Regions from separate parts of the Gordonia sp. NPDC003585 genome, predicted to be linked through region 1. Evidence: riboswitches for the same ligand, from Rfam matches in the RefSeq annotation. Region 1 holds a riboswitch; the other holds the start of a gene.
What was found. A riboswitch is a leader RNA that binds a small molecule or an ion and turns the genes downstream of it on or off. The one in region 1 is predicted to bind cyclic di-AMP.

Region 1 (13,002 bases):
TCGCGAACGCCGCGCGTTCTTCTACGATCCTCGGTGAACGAGGCGAACATGAAGTGCTCAAGACGACAGCCGAGCGCCTCCCCCTCCCCCCGCTCCCTGAGGTGCGAGCGGAGCGAGCCTCGAAGGGCTGGTGAGACGACGGTGTCATCTCGCCCGGCCTTCGAGGCTCCTCGCTAGCGCTCGTCACACCTCAGGCAGCGGATGGCAACTCCTCGCACGCGGGCAGCGGATGGCACCCTCCCGACAAGGCGCGCACCAGTCCTCAGCCGGCGAGCGCACGTCCGATCACGAGTCGCTGAATCTGGTTGGTGCCCTCGAAGATCTGGGTGATCTTGGCCTCGCGCATGTACCGCTCCACGGGGAAGTCGCGAGTGTATCCGTAGCCGCCGAAGACCTGCACCGCGTCGGTCGTCACCTTCATTGCCGCGTCGGTGGCGACGAGTTTGGCTGTTGCGGCGGCGCGCGAGTACTGCATTCCAGCGTCTCTGCGGCGGGCTGCGTCGAGGTAGGTCGCCCGCGCAGAATCCACCGCCGCCGCCATGTCGGCCAGCACGAAGGACAGCCCCTGGTGGTCGATGATCTTGCGACCGAACGTTGTTCGCTCTTGGGCATACTCGACCGCCGCGTCGAGCGCCGCCTGCGCAAGACCGGTCGCGACGGCAGCAATGCCCAGACGCCCGGAGTCCAACGCGGAGAACGCGATCGGTAGCCCCTGACCCTCGGAGCCGATCAGTCGGTCGGAGTCGATCAGCGCGTCGTCGTAGTTGGCCGCGGTCGTCGGCACAGCGTGCAGACCCATCTTGTCCTCGGGCTTGCCGAAGCTGAGCCCTGCCGTGTCGCGTGCAACCAAGAAGCACGAAATCCCTTTGGACCCTTCGCCTGTGCGGGCAAAGAGGTTGTACACGTCGGCGATCCCGCCATGAGTGATCCACGCCTTGGACCCGTTGATTCGGTATCCGTCCTCGACGGCGGTGGCTCGGCAATTGAGTGCTGCCGCATCCGATCCGGCCTGTGGCTCCGACAAACTGTAAGCACCCACCAGCCGGCCGTTCAGCAGATCGGGCAGCCAGCGTTGCTTCTGCTCGTCGGTACCGAAGTTCATCAGTGGGTGACACGCCAAACCGTGCACACTCACCGCGACGGCGACGGCTGCCCATCGGGCACCCAGTTCCTCGAGTACCTGCAGGTACACCTCATAGGGTTGACCGCCGCCATCCCACTCCACCGGGTATGGCAACCCGAGCAGGCCGGCGGCACCCAGTTCGGCGAACAAGCCGTCAGGGTAGGTCTGTGCCTTCTCGTGATCGTCGACGATCGGCGCCATCCGCTTGTCGGCGACGTCGCGAACCAGCGCGATCAGGTCACGTGCCTCGTCGCTGGGAAGCAGTCGTTCGACCGGCATTGATACCTCCAACAAGAAACTGAAATAGTACTCAAGTACTGTCTACAGTACTATGAGGTCGCCGGGCAACCGAAAGGACAGGGGGTATCCAATGACGTCCTCCGCATTCGCGACTCGTCGTCGTGCGGCGCTGTTCGACGCGATGGTCACACTCTTCCTGCGCGACGGCTTCGCTCATCTGGCCATATCCGACATCGCGGCGCAGTTGCGCTGCTCCAAATCGACGCTCTATACCCTCGCCGACAGCAAGGAACAGCTCGCGACCATGGCGGTGACCCACTTCTTTCGCGAAGCGACGACTGAGGTCGAGCAGCGCGTGGCTGCCGTCGACAATCCCCGCGAGCGCGTCATCACGTACCTACTTGCGGTCGGGGATGCGCTCGCACCTGCGTCGGCCGCGTTCATGCGGGATCTGGACGCGTTCGCGCCGACGCGGGCGCTGTACGAGATGAACACCGAGGCGGCAGCTCGACGCGTGGGTGAACTGATCGCCGACGGTGCGGCCGCAGGCGTTTTCCGCGATGTCGACCCCGTCTTTGCCGCCGATCTCGCAGCGTCGATGATGACGCGCATCCAGCGCGGCGAGGTCGCGACGGCGACCGGGCTCGACCACGCCGCCGCGTACCGCCAACTCGCGTCGATCCTCACTGCGGGGATCGACGCGGACTGACCCACCCCGCCGGCTGGGTGCGAGAGCCCCCTCCCGACGGGTGAGGCGCCGCCCTGAGGAGCGAACTTGCGAGCGTCTCGAAGGGTGCGGGCTTCGCCCTGGTGAGATGACATCGCAAGCGCACCTGGGCCTTCGAGGCTCTCGGCTAGCGCCTCGAGCACCTCAGGCAGCGGAAAACGGGCTAGCGCCTCGAGCACCTCAGGCAGCGGTACCTGGGTCAATGGCCGGCGCGCTCGAGGTGGGTGACGCCCTGATGGTCGATCCACCATCCCACGCGCGACTCGATCACAGAATCGTTGCGGCGCAACGTCACCCACAACTCGTCGTGCACTCGCACCTCACCGTGTCGCACCTCGACACCCCGCTGAGCGGCAAACCGCACCGCCTCGGGATGCGACCACGTCACGGCATCACCCGGATCCCGGATCTCGGCGGCGAAAGCCTCCGATGCGAGCGGCAAGTCCAGCACGACGCCGAGTGTCTCGGCGTCTGCAGCCTCGGCCGCTGTTCCGGCCAAGACCACAGATTCTCCCGAAACCATCTGCAGCAGATACGGTTTGTCGAGAACAACCGCGTCGGCGACCGCCGTTGCAGCCAGTGTGCGCACCCGGTCGGGCAGGTCGATGTCGGCTGGGTCGATCACCCCGGACCGACACGCGCCGACGATCGACGCGTGGACCGACACCGCGACACCGGCACTCACCTCGCGGTCGGGGTCGCCGAGGCGGTCGAGGAGTCGCGACGCCTCCGCCGCGGACGCGGGCGGAAGTTCGGCGAGCGCGCCGGCGACGGCGTCGGCCTGTGGGTGATCGAGCGGATCCAGAACCCCGACGAGAGTCTCGTCGGAGGGCGCACGGTAATCGCCGAGCGGGTGGCCGTCGATGATCGCGCACCGCCGCAACCACCACGCCGTGTACCCGTCTCGATCACCCAGCAGCTCGACGATCTCCTCGTCGTCGGCGAGCAGCGTCAACGCCGCCGCCCAGCGCTGCTCATCGACGAGGTCCAGATCACCTACCGCAGAGAGGCTTTCCGGCAGCTCGGTCAGCGAATCCCACCACAACTCCTCGTCGGGAAGGTCGTGGTCGGGGGCGGTGGGGAGTTCGTCGGAGACCACAAGGAATCCCCAGCCCACCCCGACCCTGCGCAACGTCGACGCACCGTGGCGCTGCGTCAGCTCGCGATCCACCACCCCGAAGGGATGGTCGTCGACGAGGACGGCTCCGAGAGGACTGTCGGGCAATAGCAGTTCGTCGGCAGGGCGCCACTCACCATCGGCGTCGGGCAGCGGCAGTTGCGCAAGCCAAGCCGGAAGGGCGGCGTCGGGATCGGCCGCGACCAGCGCGAGTACTTCGTCCGCGAGCCCGCCGTCGGAGTCGAGGTCCGCGTCCTCGATCAGCTGCCGCAGAGCGGGATCCGACAACGCCTGTTCGACGGTCAGTTCTTGGGCACCCATACGTTCGACGAGTGGGTGACGCGCTTGCCGATCGACCATCGGCAGCCATCGCGCCGCGCCGGTGATCCGATCGGAGACAAACAAACCGCGCGCACCGACCGCCATTCGCCCGTCTGACCGCGGAACCGGCAGCGCGGCAATCTCTTCCACCTCACGGCCGGTACCCACCAGCGGGGCGAGCGCCGCATACAGGCGCTGCCACCACTGCGACGGACGCTCGACGCCCGTCAGCCGATCGGCCAGTCCGGCCAACCCCAGTTCGACGACGCCGAGCCGACCCAGCACCGATGTGCTTCCCGCGTCGGAGATGTCGGGGTGGACGAGGTCGCCGAACAGGTCGCCGAGCACGTCGGCGAGTTCGGCGGTGAGTCCGACCAGTACGACTGATCTCGATGGAACCAGATCGGCACCATCGGCGGCAGGCAACCACGACGTTCGACGCAGGTCCGCGAGCACCGCGTCGATGAGGCGCGCATCGTCGCGGTTACGCGCGAGGTGCGGCTCGGGTACCAGCCGCAGTCGGCGGCGCGGCCCGAAGAGTCTGATCAGATCGGCGTAACCCACAGCCGCAGAGGCGATATCGGCACTCGGGTGCAGGTTACGGCGGTCCGGAGTGAGTGGTAGGTCCGCAATCAGCCGGCACGGCAAACTCAGTTCGATACCCGTCGGGGTGGGCGCCCGCAGAACGTCATGCCCCGCAACGGTTGGGCCGTCGACCGGGGCGAGCCAACGGGTCGTACCGGTCGCAACCTGCAGCCAGGCCGCCGACTGCACGCCGTCCCGGGTCGGGGCGATGCGGGTCACGACCGCCCCGTCCGACGACAACTCGGGCAGACGGTGCCGATCTACCCCGAACTCCACTTCCCCCACCGAGATTCGCTGCAGAGAAGGCAGTTCCAGAAGCAAGTCGGACGCCTCGCTGATCATCGGCGCGACGAGGTTGTCCGAACCGTCGCGGAGGTAGAGGACAACTTCGGTATCGAATCCCTTGCGCGGCCGAACATCCGACGGCCACGGCAATCGAAGGAGAGGAACCTCCACCGAATCGGCCAGCCGCGCTCCGGCTTCACGAATGACCTCCTCGGTCAGCGCACGGTCGAAGACCACCGACCCGGTCGTCGACCGCATCTCGACCCGGTCGGCCACCACCGCGGTCGCCGTGAAACCCACCCCGAATCGGCCGACCTGTCTCGAATTCCCTTCCGCCACTGCGGTTGTCGGCTACGCGGACACCCGCAACGCCGACAACGACCGCACTCCTTCGACGGTCAGCGGCGCCCCGGTGTTGGCGACGTGCAGTTCGCGTCCGGACAGCCACACCGCCAACTCTCCCGGCTCACCGGCGACCGCGGCCGCGTCCGCGGCGTTGGCCGCGAGTTCGGTCAGGAGTCGGTCGCGGTATCCGACCGTCACCAGATCGGTCTCGGCCGCGATGTCTTCGGCGAGTCGCGTCGGAGACGACCGCCAGGATTCCAGGGTTGCCGCGCGCACGGCGGCGGTGTCGAACGGGTCCGGCGCGGCGGCGGGGTTCAACCGGTCGGCAGGCTCTGCGCCGCGGCGACGATCTCGAGCGCGCCGTCGTCGTAGGCGTCGTAGGCAGGCGATCCCTCGCCGCCCTTGGGTGGCGGCACGTCCGAATGCGCCCCACATCCGTATTCCGCGGAGACCACCCGGCCGTCGGCGGCGTACTCGTTTGCACAGGCACCGAAGGCGGCGTGCAGCGCGCCACTCAGCGGAATGTAGAAGCCGCAACTGCAGCACGAGAACTGCGCAGCTCGCGCCATCTCCGACGCCGGGCCGAAATCACCGTCGTACCAACGCTGTGCGGCGTCGTCGCGGCCATCGCGGCTCAGCAGGCGCCGACGGCCCAGTCCGATCTCGCCGTCGACCTGCCCGACCTCGTCCGGGTCGGGCTCGTCGGAGGAGAACCGGAATTCGTCGCCGGTGTCGATCTGATTGGGCACCAAACGCGGGTCGTCGGGTTCGGCGGCCAACAGGTCGCCGGCCGCGAGGTCTCCCGTGCTGATGCGGTCGGCCCACGGCAACCAGGCCGGGGCGAGCAGCGCCCCGTCACCCGGCAGCAACACGAGCTCGCTCACCGTGATCTCGTCGGTGCCCGGCGCGCCCGCTAGCACCACACACCACTGCCATCCGCGGTAGCCGGCGAGGTCGGCGTCGAAGTAGTGAGCGGCCGCCCAGTCACCTTCGGCCACGCTTCGACGATGCGGTCCCGGGTGCTGACCGTCGTCGATCAGCGCATCACGGGCGACATCAACGGCGTCCAACAGCCGGGGCGAGGTGTCGCCGATTCGATCGATGTCACTGGGTTCGCTCACCTCTCCAGTGTGCAACACCATGCGGGTGTCGTACACGGGCGGCCCGCTTCAAGCGGGCAGGGCCCCGGATGAGGAAGAATCGAGGAGTGCACCGACCGAGTTCCCGACAACATGACGAGGGGCGCGGGGCCCCCGGCGGTCCGGCGAACCCCCAGTACCGGCCGGCCGATGATCCTCGCCGTGCCCAGCCGCAGTATTACGGCCCCGACAACGGCAGAAGCGATCGCCCCCGAGCCGATCCCCGCGCCGATCACCCTGGTACGGCCAACTATCCGGCGCAGGAAACCACTCGTCGAGCGCGGCGCCCGGCGCCCGGTTTTGGTCCGCCGACGCCCGGCGGCCCCGGACGCCCCGCTCCCGGCCCACGCGGGCAGAACGCCTACCTGCCGCCACCGACCCACAATCCCCACCTGCCACCGCTGGACGAGCAGGATGCCACCGACCAATTGAATGACGGCAGGTCCGGCACCCGTGCGATGCCGACCTCCCCGGACAACGTCCGGATGCCCAAGAAGCTCACCGTGGTGCGCGTGGCGGCGTTGCGCGGACGCGAACTGACCGGTCGCGGCATCGACAAGATCCAGCGGGCCGCGACCGCCGACGGCGCCGACCAGTCGGGGCTCACCGCGCTGACGCTCCCGGTGATCGCGAACTTCGCGGTCGACGCGGCGATGGCCGTGGCCCTGGCGAACACGCTCTTCTTCGCTGCCGCGTCCGGTGAGTCCAAGGTCAGCGTCGGGCTCTATCTGGCGCTGACGATCGCGCCCTTCGCGTTGATCGCGCCGTTGATCGGGCCGCTGCTCGACCGGTTGCAGCGAGGACGACGCATCGCGATGGCGACGACCTTCGGGCTGCGCGTCGTGCTTGCCCTGCTGATCATGGCCAACGTCAGCTGGGACGAGGCCGCCGGGCAACTCAACTACGACCCCTGGGTCCTCTACCCGTGCGCACTGGGTCTGCTGGTGCTGTCGAAATCGTTCGGGGTGCTCAAATCCGCGGTCACGCCACGCGTGGTCCCGCCGACCATCGACCTGCCGCGAGTGAATTCACGCCTGACGATGTTCGGTCTGGTCGGCGGCACCATCATCGGCGGTGCGATCGCGGCCCTGATCGAGGTGGTCCTCGCCAAGGCATTGCCGTTCCATCTCCCCGGCGCGATGCTGTGGCTGGCGATCGTCGCGGCCGCCGGCGCCTACCTGTGCATGCGCATCCCGTCCTGGGTCGAGGTCACCGAGGGCGAGATCCCGACGACCTTCACCTATCACGGCGAACCCGCACGCTCGACGGTCCCCGAGCACGAGAGTGTGCTGGGCAGCGCCAAGGACGGTGCCAAGGGACTCGCCGCCAAGATGCGGCAACCGCTGGGCCGCAAGGTCGTCGCCGGCTTGTGGGGCAACGGCACCATCCGCATCCTGACCGGATTCCTCACCCTGTTCATCGCGTTCTACGCCAAGGCGCAGCAGACGGCAAACCCCGACGAGGGCGGGCTCACCCAGCTGCTCCTGATCGGCGCGGTCGGTGCGGCGGCGGGTGTGGGAAACGCGATCGGCAACGGTGTCGGCACTCGGCTGGAGTTGAAGAACCCGCCGATGATCGTGGTGTGGTCGACCGCGGCGTGCTTCGTCGTCGCAGTGCTCGCCGCGATCTTCGGCAATGTGCCCGCCGCGTGCCTGGCCGCGCTGGTCGCGTCCGGCACCAGCGCGATCGGCAAGGTATGCCTCGACTCGTCCATCCAGGACGACCTGCCCGACGAGTCGCGCGCGTCGGCATTCGGCCGGTCCGAAACCGTCCTCCAGTTGTCGTGGGTGTTCGGCGCCTCGCTGGGAGTACTGCTGCCGCCGTATCTGTGGCTCGGGTTCACCGTCGTGTCGGTGCTGCTCGGGATCGGGCTGTTGCAGACGATCATGACGATGCGCGGGTCGTCGCTGGTGCCGGGGCTCGGCGGCCGCCGACCGGATCACGCGATGCCGACGATGGCCTTCGCCGCGGCCAACACCGAACGGGTGCGCGCACATCCGCGCACCGAGCGCGCCTCCGGACCCGGTGCCGCACCGACCCGGCCGCACCCCAGTGCGCCGGGGACCCACCCCCGCGCGAACCACGGCGAATACCGCTGAGACCATTTGAGCGTTATGAATCTGAGCAGTGGTGAGAAGAAGGCCGTCTCGATCATCGCCGCGGTAGCGGTCGCGTTCGTCGCGGTCGTCGGGGTGTCGGTGTTCCTCCTGGTGCGTGACGCACCCGAGGAGCACGTGCCGTATCTGCACCTGAGCGTCGATGGCGATCTCCACCAAATCGAACCGGTGCGTTGGTGCGACATCTTCGTCCGGCACTGCGACCCGCCGCTCTCCGCGCCCCAGTCGCCGACCCCACAGGTCGCGGTGCCGATCGGTTCGACGGCCGCGTTGTCGGTGTCTGGCGACATCGCGGAGGGCCCCTGGGCGCTAACCCGCCTGTATTCGACGCCGAAGGGTCTCATCGAGGACGAGGGCACCTTTCAATCCGGCACGACCTTCACGGTGATGCTGCGATCACAGGCGGACCGGGTGCTGATCGGTCTGACGGTCAATCTGCCGTCGGCACTCGTCGGGCCCGACGGCACGATCGACACCGCGCGTGGCACCTTCGCCATCGACACCAAGCCGCAGGACTACGTCATCCCGCAGGTCTGAAAAGCGGCGGTCCGATCGCAGTCACCGTGCCCACAAAAAGTAGGGGAAGAAACTTCTTCCCCGGGCCTTGGAGTCCTCCCCCAGAAATTTCCCGCGGACGACTACGAACCCCGGGGAAGAAGTTTCTTCCCCTAGATTTTGCGGCAGGACGCCGACGTATCTCCCCAGTTCACAGCGTCGCTCACCGAACGCTTCGAGTCAGTGCTCGAGTTCGCGGGCGACCGCGCGTACCACTTCGGAGATCCGCTGCGCCGTCTTGCGGTCGGGGTAGCGGCCCTTGCGCAGGTCCGGTTGCACCTTGGCTTCGAGCAGGGTGATCAGATCGGCGACCATGCCGTGCAGTTCGTCGGGACTGTGCCGCTTGGTCTCCTTGCGCACTGCCTCTCGCGTGTTCTTGGCGACGCTCGGCGCCGGCTCGAGAACCTTCACGCTGAGCGCCTGCGGCCCACGCCGTCCCGCAGCCATGCCGAATTCGACACGCTGGCCCGGTTTGAGGCCCTCGACACCCTCGGGCAACGCCGAGGAGCGGACGTAGACGTCCTCGCCCTCGTCCTGCGCGAGGAATCCGAAGCCCTTGTCCGCGTCGTACCACTTCACCTTGCCGGTCGGCACCGTGCTCACCTTCATCTGATCGGATCTGTCACAACAAAAGACGCCGTCACCCATCCTCACAAGAACAAGCTCGGACCGATGAGCAAGGCGTCTGGTTTGTCCATGGTAGCCAACCGGAGATCGGGCCGTCACGGGCATTACCGGTGCGCGTACCGCTCGGCGTCGGATCGCGGTTGCAGTGCATTACCGTGAAGGTATGCAACGTGCTGGATCACCACGCCTGGTCGCGATCGCCGGGGTGGTTTTCGTCATCGGCGTGCTGGCCGTCGTGGCCCTGTTCGTGACACCTCTGGTGGCCGACGGATCCACGGCACCCACCGCCGTCTACCTGCTGACGATGTGCGCACCGCTCGGTTTTGTCCTCGGCCTGGTGGCCGCGCTGCGTTCCGGGCGAAGGGTGAGGTGAGACCGTGACCGTCACACAGCACATCGGCCCGGATCTGGCGCCCGCGTCGGACGCCGCCGCCCTACGCGCCGCCTACAGTTGTTTCCCCTCCGGTGTGGTCGCGGTGTGCGCGCAGGACCCGGCCGACGCAGATTCGCGCGAACTGATCGGAATGGCCGCGAGCTCGTTCACCACGGTGTCGCTCGATCCACCGCTCGTCTCGGTCTGTGTGCAGAACACGTCGAGCACGTGGCCGCGGTTGCGCGGGGCACACGCGGTGGGGGTCAGCGTCTTTGCCGGCGACCAGTCGCTGCTGTGCCGTCAGCTCGCCGGCGCCGCCGAACATCGCTTCGACGGGATCACCCCGCTGCTCGCCGACAACGGCGCCGTCTTCGTACCGGACGCGGCCGCCCACTTGTCCTGCACCATCCACAACGAGATCCAGGCGGGCGACCACACCGTCGTCCTGCTCGAGATCGAGACCCTGCGAGCCGACCCGACCGTCGAGCCACTTGTGTTCCACGCCAGCACTTTCCGCGCGCTGGAAGCCCGTAGAGGCGACTGATGACCGCGGTCGCGCTGGGGTTACCTACGCGTCGGGTGGCGCAGCCCGCGACGTGGAACCCGCGCGAGCCCGCCCCGGTCGACGGCCCGCTCGTGGACACATTCGGCCGCGTGGCTCGTGATCTGCGGGTGTCGGTTACCGACCGGTGCAACCTGCGGTGCACCTACTGCATGCCCGCCGAGGGTCTGGACTGGATGGATACCGCCGACGTCCTGACCACCGAGGAGATGGTGCGCATCCTCACCGTCGCCGTGCGCGACCTCGGGATCGAGCGGATCCGATTCACCGGCGGTGAGCCGCTGCTGCGCCGCGACCTCGAAGAGATCATCGCGCGGGTCGCCGGGTTGCCGCAGCGACCCGAGATCGCGATGACCACCAACGGGCTCGGGCTGACCCGGCGCGCCCAAGGACTCGTCGACGCCGGACTGAGCCGTATCAACGTCTCCCTCGACACCGTCGATGCGCAGCGCTTCGCCGAGATCACCCGGCGCGACCGGCTCGACGACGTCCTCGCCGGCCTGGCCGCCGCGCACGCCGCCGGACTCGACCCGGTGAAGGTGAACGCGGTGCTCGCCGACCACACCGATCTCGCCCGGTTGCCCGACCTGCTCGAGTACTGCCTGCGCCACGGCTACGAGCTACGCATCATCGAGCAGATGCCGCTCGACGCCGACCACGCCTGGGTCCGTGGACAAATGGTGACGGCCGACGAGATCCTCGCCACGCTGAGGGGCACGTTCGACCTGCACGACGACCCGGCGCCCCGCGGCAGCGCACCGGCGGCCACGTGGATCGTCGGGGGCCGGCGGACCGCCTCGGGAAAACCGGCCCGGGTCGGCGTGATCGCGTCGGTGACGCGGCCGTTCTGTGGGGATTGTGACCGGACTCGCCTCACCGCGGACGGGTCTCTGCGCAACTGCCTGTTCGCCGAGACCGAGACCGATCTGCGCTCCGCACTGCGGACGCTCGCGGACCACGAGATCGATGCAGCGATCGCCGACAGCTGGCGTGCCAACGCCTGGGCCAAGGCCGCCGGGCACTCGGTCAACACCGCCGGCTTCCGCCAGCCGTCGCGGCCGATGTCGGCGATCGGCGGTTGATCGCCCGATGCGCCTGACCGTCCGCTACTTCGCTGCCGCGCGCGCGGCGTCGGGGACCGAGCACGACGTCGTCGAGATCGACGCCGACGCCACGCTCGGCGATCTGGAGCGGTTGCTCGCGGCCGAGAAGCCTTCTCTCGCTCCGGTACTGCAGCGCTGCTCCTATCTGCGCGACGAGGTCGCACTGTGTGACCGTGCTCGACGATTGGGCACGTGCGAAGTCATCGACGTCCTCCCCCCGTTTGCCGGTGGCTGAGGCCACATTTGCGGTGTGACCTTGCTCACATAACGGTAGGGTAACGAGTAGGACACGAGACGACCACTAGCGCCGTGAACTGCAATGACACCAAATTTGGGCCGAAAGTCCGGAATTCGACACCGAATTCAGCTTTCACGAGACGTGTGATTCGACCGAATGAACGACGTACTGTACGAGACGACCGCCCACGGGGGGTCACGACAAAGCAAACAGAACGATAACGTCCCGTCGGCCGCGCCGAGCCTCGCTCCGCTGACGAGACGGACCAAGAACCAGATTTCTAGGAGCGAGGACGGGGGACCCACCCTCATCCCCTGAGACCGGGCATCCACGCGGATGTCCTTGGGGTTAAGTCCCCGGGGCAGCAGTCAGGCCCCGGGACCGAGCAGCCTCTCGCTCGAACCCGACAGCTGACTTCGTAGGCGCGTGGAGAGAGGAATTCGATTCATGTCCGGACGTCATCGCAAGCAGACGACCAACACGACCACCAAGACTCTCGCCAAGGTCGCTCTCACCGGAGCGGTTCTGGGCGGTGGCGCCGCACTCATGGGCACCGGTTCGGCCAGCGCGGCCACCGACGCCGAGTGGAACCAGGTCGCCCAGTGCGAGTCGGGCGGCAACTGGGCCATCAACACCGGCAACGGCTACCACGGCGGCCTGCAGTTCAGCCCGGGCACCTGGGCCGGCCACGGCGGAACCCAGTTCGCGCCGACCGCCGATCAGGCCACCCGCGAAGAGCAGATCGTCGTCGCCGAGCGTGTGCTCGCCGGCCAGGGCAAGGGCGCATGGCCGAGCTGCGGTGGCCCGCTGTCGGGTCCGACCCCGCGCACCGCGCCGACCGACACCCCGAACCTCAACGCGCCGAAGCCGAAGCCCAAGACCCCGGAGTTCAACCTCTCCAGCGCGCCCGACGCGAAGACCACCGGCGATGTCGCCAACCAGGTCGACAGCTCGCTCGACGCCGCCAACGTGCGCCCCGAGGTCAAGCAGATGTGGGCCGCCGCCAAGGGCACCGGCGTCCAGCTGAGCCCCGAGCAGATCAAGCTGTTCAACCAGAACAAGCACCTGATTCCGGTGCCCTGATCGTCTGACGATCCGCCCACCCGGGCCCCTTGTCGAAGGGCCCCGCACGATGACTGATCCGTGCGGGGCCCTTTTCCATTTCTCACCGACGGTCGCGGGGTGGCGACGAAGCTCCTCGCGAGCCCGAAAAAGTAGGGGAAGAAACTTCCTCCCCTGGTCTTGGAGTCCTCCCCCAGAAAATTCTCGCGGACGACTACGAACCTCGGGGAAGAAGTTCTTCCCCTAGATTTTGCGAGCACGACCAGACGCATTTCCCCAGTTCAGCGGGTGTCGGGCGACTCGCCTTCGAGTCAGCGTCCCTCCGTCGGCGTTGCCGACGATCGTGGAGGCGGGAAGGGTTGGCGGCCGGTGGCCAGGATCGGGCCCCTGACGGTGGTCCTCCGGGTATATCCCAGAAGCGGACGCTGACGGGCCCGATCTCAGTCACCGATTGCCGGTCGCCGCGTTCCGCCGACGGCGACG
Region 2 (8,610 bases), on a different contig from region 1:
GGGCGCCGCGGTCCTCGGTGACGGTCAGCGACAGATCCGGCCACCAGCGTCGCCAACGGGCGCGATCGGCGATCACGTCGGCCACCAAGGCCGGGGCCGCGGCGACAAATGTCGCATCGGCCACCTGAATACTCGTCACGACATTAGCTTCACACATGCACCACAGGCGACGGTAGGGCCCCCAACTGCGCCGTCGCGCGAGGTCCGGTTGGCCGACGGCTATACCATTGGTGTCGACGAATACCGCAGTACTCGAGAGGGGTCACCGATGACCGAAACCGATGTCCAGCCGTTCAGCGTTTCGGCGAAGTTCACCATCGCCGCCGAGGACAATTGCACCGACATCATTTTCGACATCGCCGACAAGACCCCCGATCGCACCGTTTTCCTCCACAAGCGGGGCGACGAGTGGGTGCCGGTGAGCGCCCGCGAGTCCGTCGAACGCATCACCGCGATCGCCAAGGGCCTGATCGCGTCCGGGGTGAAGCCCGGCGACCGCGTCGCACTGCTCTCCCGAACCCGCCTGGAATGGACGCTCATCGATTTCGCCATCTGGTCGGCGGGTGCCATCACGGTCCCGATCTACGACTCGTCCTCGGCGGGCCAGATCGAATGGATCATGCAGGATTCCGGCGCCACCGTGATCATTCTGGAAGACGACGGGCATCGCGACGCATTCAACTCGATCCAGACGCTGCCCGACACGATCGCGGTGTTCCAGATCGATCGGACCGACGGACCGAGCGCGGTCGCCCAACTGACCGAGACGGGTGCAGACGTCCACGACGACGAGGTCACCAAACGTCGTGCCACCGTCGGTTCGGCCGACCCGGCCACCCTGATCTACACGTCGGGAACCACCGGACGCCCCAAGGGCTGTGAACTCACCCACGCGAACATGCTGTCGGAAGTCCGGGGCGTACTCGAAGGCGATCTCCTCGACGAGTTGCAGCGCCGGCCCGAGAAGCGACTGCTCATGTTCCTGCCACTGGCCCACGTTCTCGCCCGGGCCATCACCCTCGTCGCAATCGAGGCGGGCGCCGAGGTGGGCCACTACGCCGACACCTCGACACTGGTACCGGAGTTCGCACGGTTCAAGCCGTCCCTCATCCTGTCGGTCCCCCGCGTGTTCGAGAAGGTGTACAACACCGCCCGCCAAGGTGCACACGACGGCGGCAAGGGCAAGATCTTCGACGCGGCCGCCGACACCGCCGTCGCGTACTCGAAGGCATCCGAACGTGGTCAGGTCGGCCTGGTCCTCAAGGCCAAGCACGCCCTCTTCGACGCCCTGGTCTACAAGAAGCTGCGTGCCGCTCTCGGCGGCGAATGCGCCATGGCCATCTCCGGTGGCGCACCGCTCGGTGCGCGTCTCGGTCACTTCTTCTCCGGCGTCGGCATCCCGGTGTACGAGGGCTACGGTCTCACCGAGACCACGGCCGCGTTCAGCGTGAACACACCGGCCGCGAGAAAGATCGGCTCCGTCGGAAAGCCGTTGGCCGGCAACGAAGTTGCCATCGCCGAGGACGGCGAGGTGTTGCTGCGCGGCGGCGTGGTGTTCAAGGAGTACTGGCAGAACCCGGAGGCAACGGCGACAGCGGTCACCGACGGCTGGTTCCACACCGGAGACCTGGGCAAGGTCGACGGCGAAGGATTCATCACCATCACCGGCCGCAAGAAGGAACTGATCGTCACCGCGGGCGGCAAGAACGTCTCCCCCGCCGGCCTCGAAGACGTCATCCGCGCCAGCGCCCTCGTGTCACAGGCGATGGTCGTCGGCGACCAGAAGCCGTTCATCGCGACACTCATCACCATCGACCCGGAGGCATTCCCGGCCTGGAAGGAACGCAACGGCAAGCCGGCAGCGGCCACGGTCGCCCAACTGGCCGACGACCCGGATCTGCGCGCAGCGGTGCAGGCCGCGATCGACGACGCCAACGCGACCGTGTCGCATGCCGAGGCCATCAAGAAGTTCCGGATTCTGCCCACCGATTTCACCGAGGAGACCGGGGAGATGACCCCCACTCTGAAGGTCAAGCGCAACGTCGTCGCCGAGAAGTTCGCCGACGACATCGAGGCGATCTACGCGAAGTAGCCGTCGACTCACTCGCCCACGCGGAGGAGCGCGGCCTCGTCGCAGAAGCCGCACTTGTCGCCAGAAACCTGCTCGCCGCCGCAATTGCGGCCACCGTCACAGAAACCTCACTCGTAGTCAGAGACCGTCAGCGGTTCCGACGGTCTCTGATTAGAAACGAGGTCCCTGTCGCAGCGCAGTCCTCGGAACCGGGAACATCGTCGTGCGAAGGAATCGCGATCCGCCACAAAAGTAGGGGAAGAAACTTCTTCCCCTACCCTTGGTGTCCTCCCCCAGAAAATTCTCGCGGATGACTGCGAACCTCGGGGAAGAAGTTCTTCCCCTAGATTTTTCGGGCAGGACGCTGACACATTCCCCAGTTCAGCGGGTTGGTCACCGTCCTCTTCGGATCAGAGCAACTGCCGCAGCCGTGCGGCCATGTGCTGCCACTGCCAATTATCGACGACGAAACGTCTTGCCTGCCTGCCCATCTCGGCGGCCGCCGCCCGATCTCCGAGGATCGACAGGATGGCCATGGCGACCGCGTCGACGTCGGTGCCGTCCACGACGGTGCCGGTGACCCCCTCGACAACGGTCTCGGGCGCACCCCCGGATTGGCCGGCAACCACCGGCACCCCGCAGGCCGACGCCTCGAGATAGACGATCCCGAGACCCTCGACGTCCAGGCCGCCGCCACGGGTCCGGGCCGGCATCGCGAACACGTCGGCGACGTTGTGATAGGCGGGAAGGTCTTCGGACGCAACGCCTCCGGTGAACACCACGTGGTCGGCCACGCCGGACTCGTCGGCGAGTTGGTGGAGCTTGTCGGCGTACGGCCCCCCACCGACGATGACCAGGACCGCGTCGGGCACCGTGCGGCGGATCAGCGGCAGTGCCCGGATCAACGTGTCCTGACCTTTCCGAGGCACGAGCCGCGACAGGCAGAGGATGGTCGGACGGTCGCCGAGGCCGAGCCGGCTCCGAATCTCGGTGCGCCGCTCCGCATTCGGCGTGAAGCGTTCGACGTCGACACCCGGCGGCAGGTACTCGAGTGCGGCGTGGCGACCGAAGGCCGACGCGAAACGCCCACGCGTGTAACGGCTTACGAACGTGATCACATCGACATGTCGACCGATGAACCCGAGAACCTGGCGGGCCACCGGGAGCATCGACCAACCGACCTCGTGGCCATGAGTACTGGCGATCACCCGCTGCGCGCCGGCGCGTCGAACGGCGGGGGCCAGCACCGCCAGTGGTGCGGCCGCACCGAACCACACCGTCGAAATGTTCTCCTGCGCCACGATGCGAGCGGCACGGCGCGCCACCAGTGGCGTCGGCAGCATCAGCGTCGTCGGGTGCCGATACACCTTGTAGGGCACCGCGGCGTCGAACTCGACGTGGGACTGCTTACGCCAACGCGGTGCGTACACGACGATCTCGTCGGGCGGCAGCAGATCGACAAGGTTCTGCAGGTACGACTGGATGCCACCGGGCCGCGGCGGAAAGTCGTTGGTGATCAACAGAGTTCGCTTCATCGCCCAGACCGGCTCACCGTCATCGAACCTGTTCGGTCAGCCACCGCTGCCAGCGCGACACCAACTCGGCACGCGTGATACCCAGCACCGTCGCGATGGCGGCATCCTGACGTCCGACGTCCACCGTGGAGGCGACACCGAGATAGAGCTGCTTGAGTCGCGTCTCACCGTAGCGCTGCGCGACGTAGGCCGCGATGGACCACGCCGACTGGTAGGCCAGCTGCGACGCGTCCCCGCCGGCGGCGAAGGCTGCGTCTGACGGAAAGGCGGCCGGTGGACCCGAGTCGGTCACCTCGGCCGCCAATTCGGGAGCGGCGTCGGCGAAGCGACGGTAGGTGTCCTTGCGGCCGACGTACTCGGGCACGCCCTCGGTGATCCACATCGGCGCGCCCACGGCTGTACTCAGCCGCGCGGCCACATGGGTGAGTTCGTGTCGCATGACGACGCCGAGCGCGGGCGTCGGCAACGATCGCGCCTCCGGCGTCAGCACCACCCGCTGTCCGACCGCCACACGCTTACGGGCGTCGATCCGGTCGTACACCGTGGCGGCCGCGGCCCCGCCGATCACACTGCCTGGTGCCAGCGCCTCGAACTCCGCGTCACGGGCCGTGGCCACCACGAGCGCACGCTGGGGCCACGCGGTCCCCCAGAAGTCGGTGACGGCGGTAACCGCCCCTCCCAACAGCTCCTGAAGACGGCCCACCTCGGTCGCAGTGTCGGGATACGACGCGATCACCGACTCGCCGCCGGCCGTCCGAACATCGCGCACCTCGAGGCCGGGCAGATCCCACATCTGTTTGTCGGCGGCGGGGCGTCCGGCCAGCGTCGCATCACCCACGATCTTCCAGCTGTCGCCATAACGGGCCACGACCAACTGCGCCGAATCCACCATCTCGGGCTCGGCGAGGCCGGGCTTCGACGCACCGCCGAGCGCGTGATGAAGTTCGACCGGCGCGACCCAGGAGTCCGAACTGCCCTGCTCGTCCAGCGCCTCCTGCACTTCGGAAGACACCAGTGCCTCGGCTTCTTCGGTCGGCGCGAGCTGATATCGGAAGACGGCCGGGCGCAACGCCGACCCGCGACCCTCCGACGACGCGCTTTCCGACGCCGACGAGTCGTCGGCGAAGTTCGCGGTCACCACCATGAGGCGATTGCGGAACGCCGCGGGAGCACTCTCGTCGAGCAGTGCGGCCACCGCCCGCCGGTCACCACGCACCACGGCACGGCTGAACGAGTCGAGCAGCGCGGTCACGCCCGCGGAACGCTGCGCTTCATAGACGTTGTCGGCGGTCGACGGCGTGGCGGGAACCGACGATGTGGACGTGATCACCGTCGGCGGTGGACCCGATGAACACCCCACGAGCGTCCCGAGAATCACCGCTGATGCCGCAGCCACCGACAGCGAGCGGCTCGTCCGATGCTCACGCACCGGTGCCCCGCGTCCACTGCAGGACGCCAGAGTCGCGTGTCACGTCATTCAGTACCGGCGAGCCGCATTGTACGGTCCGGCCTCGTCGATGGGGACCACCTTGACAGGGACGCCGAAGGTGGATGCGTGGATGACGTAACCGTCGCCCACGTACATCCCCACGTGGGTGGCGCCGGGGTAATAGATGATCAGGTCGCCCGGTTCCAGATTGTTGCGGTCGATCGCACGTCCGGAGGCCAACTGCGCCTCACTCGAGCGTGGCAGTGTCTTTCCTGCCTGCTTGTAGGCCCACACCATGAGTCCCGAGCAGTCGAAGGAATTCGGTCCGGTGGCTCCCCAGACGTACGGGTCACCGATCCTGGTCAGCGCGGCCTGCACGGCGATCAGCGGCAGCGACGTTCCGCGCGGCACGAGCCGGGGGTCGAAGGTGAACTTCGGTCCCTGCAGTTCGGCGAGCTGCTTACCCGTCATCGACTTGTAGACGGCACGGATCTGAATGGCCTGCAGCTGCATGTTGGCCCGTTTGGTCTGCAGGTTGCCGCGCACCCGTTCGACGCGCGAGACGGCCTCGGTGGCGGTCGTCGCGGCACGCTCGGCGTCGACCTTCGCCGACGCGGCGCGCTTGCGAGCCTGCTTGAGGTTGGTCAGGTCCCGGGCGGCCTGGCGGGCGATCATGTCCAGCCCGGACATCTGGTCGAGCAGGGACTGCGGCGAGTCACTGACGAGAACCGCGTACAGCCCGTTGATACGCGCGCCGCGGTAGCTGGCGCGCACGATCGAGTCGACGCGGCCCTGATACAGATCGAGCTGAACCTGCGACTGGTCGAGCGAACGCTGCGCAGTGGCTGCGGCACGGCGGGACGTGACCACGAGCCGGCGCTGCTTGTCGTATTCGATCTGCGCGTTGTGCATCGACTCCGCGGTCTTCTCCGCGTCGATGCCGAGCTGCTTGTAGCGAATGAGCAGCTGATCGGCCGTACGTGCGGGAATCGCCTGCGCGTCGCCGGTACCGCCGATACCCAGCGGCAGGGCGACCAGAATCGCCAACAGACCGGCAGCCAGCGCAGCGGGCGCCGAGCGCGACGAGATCACTCGTCGTGCGCCTCGCGAACGGGTTACCACCTTGCCATCACTCCTGTCGAAACTCACGGTCGATCCGGCATCTGGCACGGCCCACCGGGCGTCGCTGTGTGCGGAGAATCCCCCACGCCCCCAACTCCCTCTGATGAGCAACCCTAGTTGTGTGCCTGCCACCGGATGACCGGTTTGGCCACCCCGGATTCCTCCTGGGTAGCCAAGTGGTTTGGGCGGATCACGCCTGAATGCGTGATCCGCCCAAATCCGAAGTCATTACGCTGCCGGTTCGCGCTCAGTAGCGCCGAATGCCGACGAGCGACCATTCCTTGACCGCAGCCTTCTTCACCGGCTGACCGTAGGTCGAGGAGTGGACGAACATTCCGTTGCCGATGTAGATACCGGCGTGACCCCCACCGTTGAAGATGAGCACGTCACCGGGCTTGGCGTCTTTGTAGGCCACCGCGCGACCGCCACCGAGCTGACCGTAGCTGTCACGCGGGATGGTCTTGCCGGCCTGCTTGTAGGACCAGTAGACGAGGCCCGAGCAGTCGAACGCATTGGGGCCGGCAGCGCCATAGGAGTACGGCGAGCCGATCTTGCTCTCGGCGGCCTTCACGGCCTTCTCACCGGTGGTCAGCTGCGGCTGTCCCAGCGGCGCGCCACCGCGCGGCTTGAACTGCGGCGGGATCTGATTCTGGTTGATGCCGGGCACCGTGAACGTTCCCAGGTTCGGGATCTCAACCGTTGCGCCTTGCGGCTTCTTGGCGGGCTTTGCCTTCTTCTTGACCGGCTCGGTCTTGTGCGACGGCCCGAGACCGGGCACCTCGAACGTACCGAGGCCAGGCACCTCGACCGGGGCGGCGAGCGCGGGGCCAGCGGCCGCGGCAAGCGAACCGAGTGTGATCGATCCTGCGATCACGGCCTTCTTGGCAACCTTGCCCCCGCGGTTGGGCTGCTCCAAACGATGTTTGGCCACGAAGCGAGTTCTCCTTCAAGTTCTCCCTCTACCGCCTACCGAGTTAGCTGTCGGGTTCGGGCCGGAAGAGTGGCCCTACGCATGCCTCTACCCCGTGTGTCACCCGGACACACCTGGTTTCAGTACGCGATTCACCCCGATTCAGACTGGTCCGACAGACGTCCGACCCGCCCGAAGTTGGTGGTTCCCCGGTTCGCCGCGAGGGCGATTGAGCGGTGACCGCTTGCAGACCACTTCTTGGTGAAGCGGGACGCTCTGCAAAGGTCTCGGAAAGGTTACGAAATTGGATGCGGGTCTGTCCACTGGGCCACTACGGGCCCAACTTGTTCGCCCCGCTAACCAGCACGCAGGATGCGCGGACCACGGTCCGTTCCACGTGCCTGAACTGCAGTTTTCCCCGATCTTGCAGATCGTGCAGCGGAGCTGGACACCATTGCAGCAGAAACGAATACGTCGATGGCGAGGTCGAGTTCAGCGTCGGCCGCAGCCGTCGATCGGCGGTCCCGAACACCCCGGCCGTGAGCCCCATCGTCCCAGCTTGGAGTACCCAAGAGGACGTTCATGGCACATCCGTCGCAGGCAACGGGACGACCCGGGCAGCTGCTGCAATCGACATACATTTGTGATCTCCATCTCATTTTGCCCTTGTCGGGATGTCGTCAGCGTGTTGGCGGGTGGGTCATCTGTCCACTGCGCCGGGCGGTACCTGCGTCGACGACAGGCTCCGCTCAGATCTGGACACTAGGGGCACCCTCCGACAAACTCCGTCGATCACAACTGCCACTGCGGTTATCCGGGGTCGCTGGTGTCACTGCAGCAACTTGTCGGGCCGTCGAACTAGTGTTCGCCACATGATGCAGAGTGGTCGTCATGCGGTGGACTCCGGTCAGCTCACCTTCGGAGATCTCGCCGACGAACTGAACAACGGTCCCGCCGGCCTCGCCAACGACTTCAGCGATCGTGCACTCTTCGACACCACTCTCGTCGTCGTCGACCTCGAAACCACCGGATCGAGCCCGGACGGTGATCGCATCACCGAGATCGGGGCGGTCAAGATCCGCGGCGGCGAGGTGCTCGGCGAGTTCGCGACGCTGGTGGACCCGGAGCGGTCCATTCCGCCGCAGATCGTCACGCTGACAGGCATCACGCACGCCATGGTGAGCGCGGCCCCGCGGATCGGAGAGGTGCTTCCCGCATTCATCGAGTTCGCCCGCGGGTCGATCCTGGTGGCACACAACGCCCGCTTCGACATGGGTTTCCTGCGCCGCAACGCGCTGCGACTGCATCTGGAGTGGCCGTTCTCGCTGACGCTGTGCACGGTCACCATGGCGCGCCGCATCCTGCACCGCGACGAGGCCCCGACGGTGCGGCTGTCGGCCCTCGCCGACCTCTTCGACGTCTCGGTCCGCCCCACTCACCGCGCACTCGACGATGCGCGTGCCACCGTCGAGGTGTTCCACCACCTCCTCGAGCGCGTCGGCAACCAGGGCGTGTACAGCGTGCGCGACCTGACCGACTATCT

Region 2: another riboswitch for cyclic di-AMP. It lies ahead of ABZW74_RS22795 (C40 family peptidase); the one in region 1 lies ahead of ABZW74_RS21670 (transglycosylase family protein).

The regions. Positions count from the first base shown of each region.
Region 1 is NZ_JBEXMX010000104.1:2,028-15,029, forward strand. It holds gene ABZW74_RS21605 (hemerythrin domain-containing protein) at 1-37, shown strand, start outside; gene ABZW74_RS21610 (acyl-CoA dehydrogenase family protein) at 263-1,402, opposite strand; gene ABZW74_RS21615 (TetR/AcrR family transcriptional regulator) at 1,494-2,072, shown strand; gene ABZW74_RS21620 (hypothetical protein) at 2,290-4,737, opposite strand; gene ABZW74_RS21625 (hypothetical protein) at 4,750-5,061, opposite strand; gene ABZW74_RS21630 (DUF3027 domain-containing protein) at 5,058-5,900, opposite strand; gene ABZW74_RS21635 (MFS transporter) at 5,951-7,981, shown strand; gene ABZW74_RS21640 (DUF2771 family protein) at 7,997-8,536, shown strand; gene ABZW74_RS21645 (cold-shock protein) at 8,735-9,148, opposite strand; gene ABZW74_RS21650 (hypothetical protein) at 9,345-9,554, shown strand; gene ABZW74_RS21655 (flavin reductase family protein) at 9,559-10,098, shown strand; gene moaA (GTP 3',8-cyclase MoaA) at 10,098-11,198, shown strand; gene ABZW74_RS21665 (MoaD/ThiS family protein) at 11,206-11,454, shown strand; cyclic di-AMP (ydaO/yuaA leader) riboswitch at 11,718-11,898, shown strand; gene ABZW74_RS21670 (transglycosylase family protein) at 11,905-12,540, shown strand.
Region 2 is NZ_JBEXMX010000122.1:818-9,427, forward strand. It holds gene ABZW74_RS22770 (hypothetical protein) at 1-139, opposite strand, end outside; gene ABZW74_RS22775 (long-chain fatty acid--CoA ligase) at 269-2,092, shown strand; gene ABZW74_RS22780 (glycosyltransferase family 4 protein) at 2,482-3,606, opposite strand; gene ABZW74_RS22785 (hypothetical protein) at 3,626-4,936, opposite strand; gene ABZW74_RS22790 (C40 family peptidase) at 5,084-6,085, opposite strand; gene ABZW74_RS22795 (C40 family peptidase) at 6,405-7,088, opposite strand; cyclic di-AMP (ydaO/yuaA leader) riboswitch at 7,106-7,313, opposite strand; partial or broken gene ABZW74_RS22800 (DEDD exonuclease domain-containing protein) at 7,940-8,610, shown strand, end outside.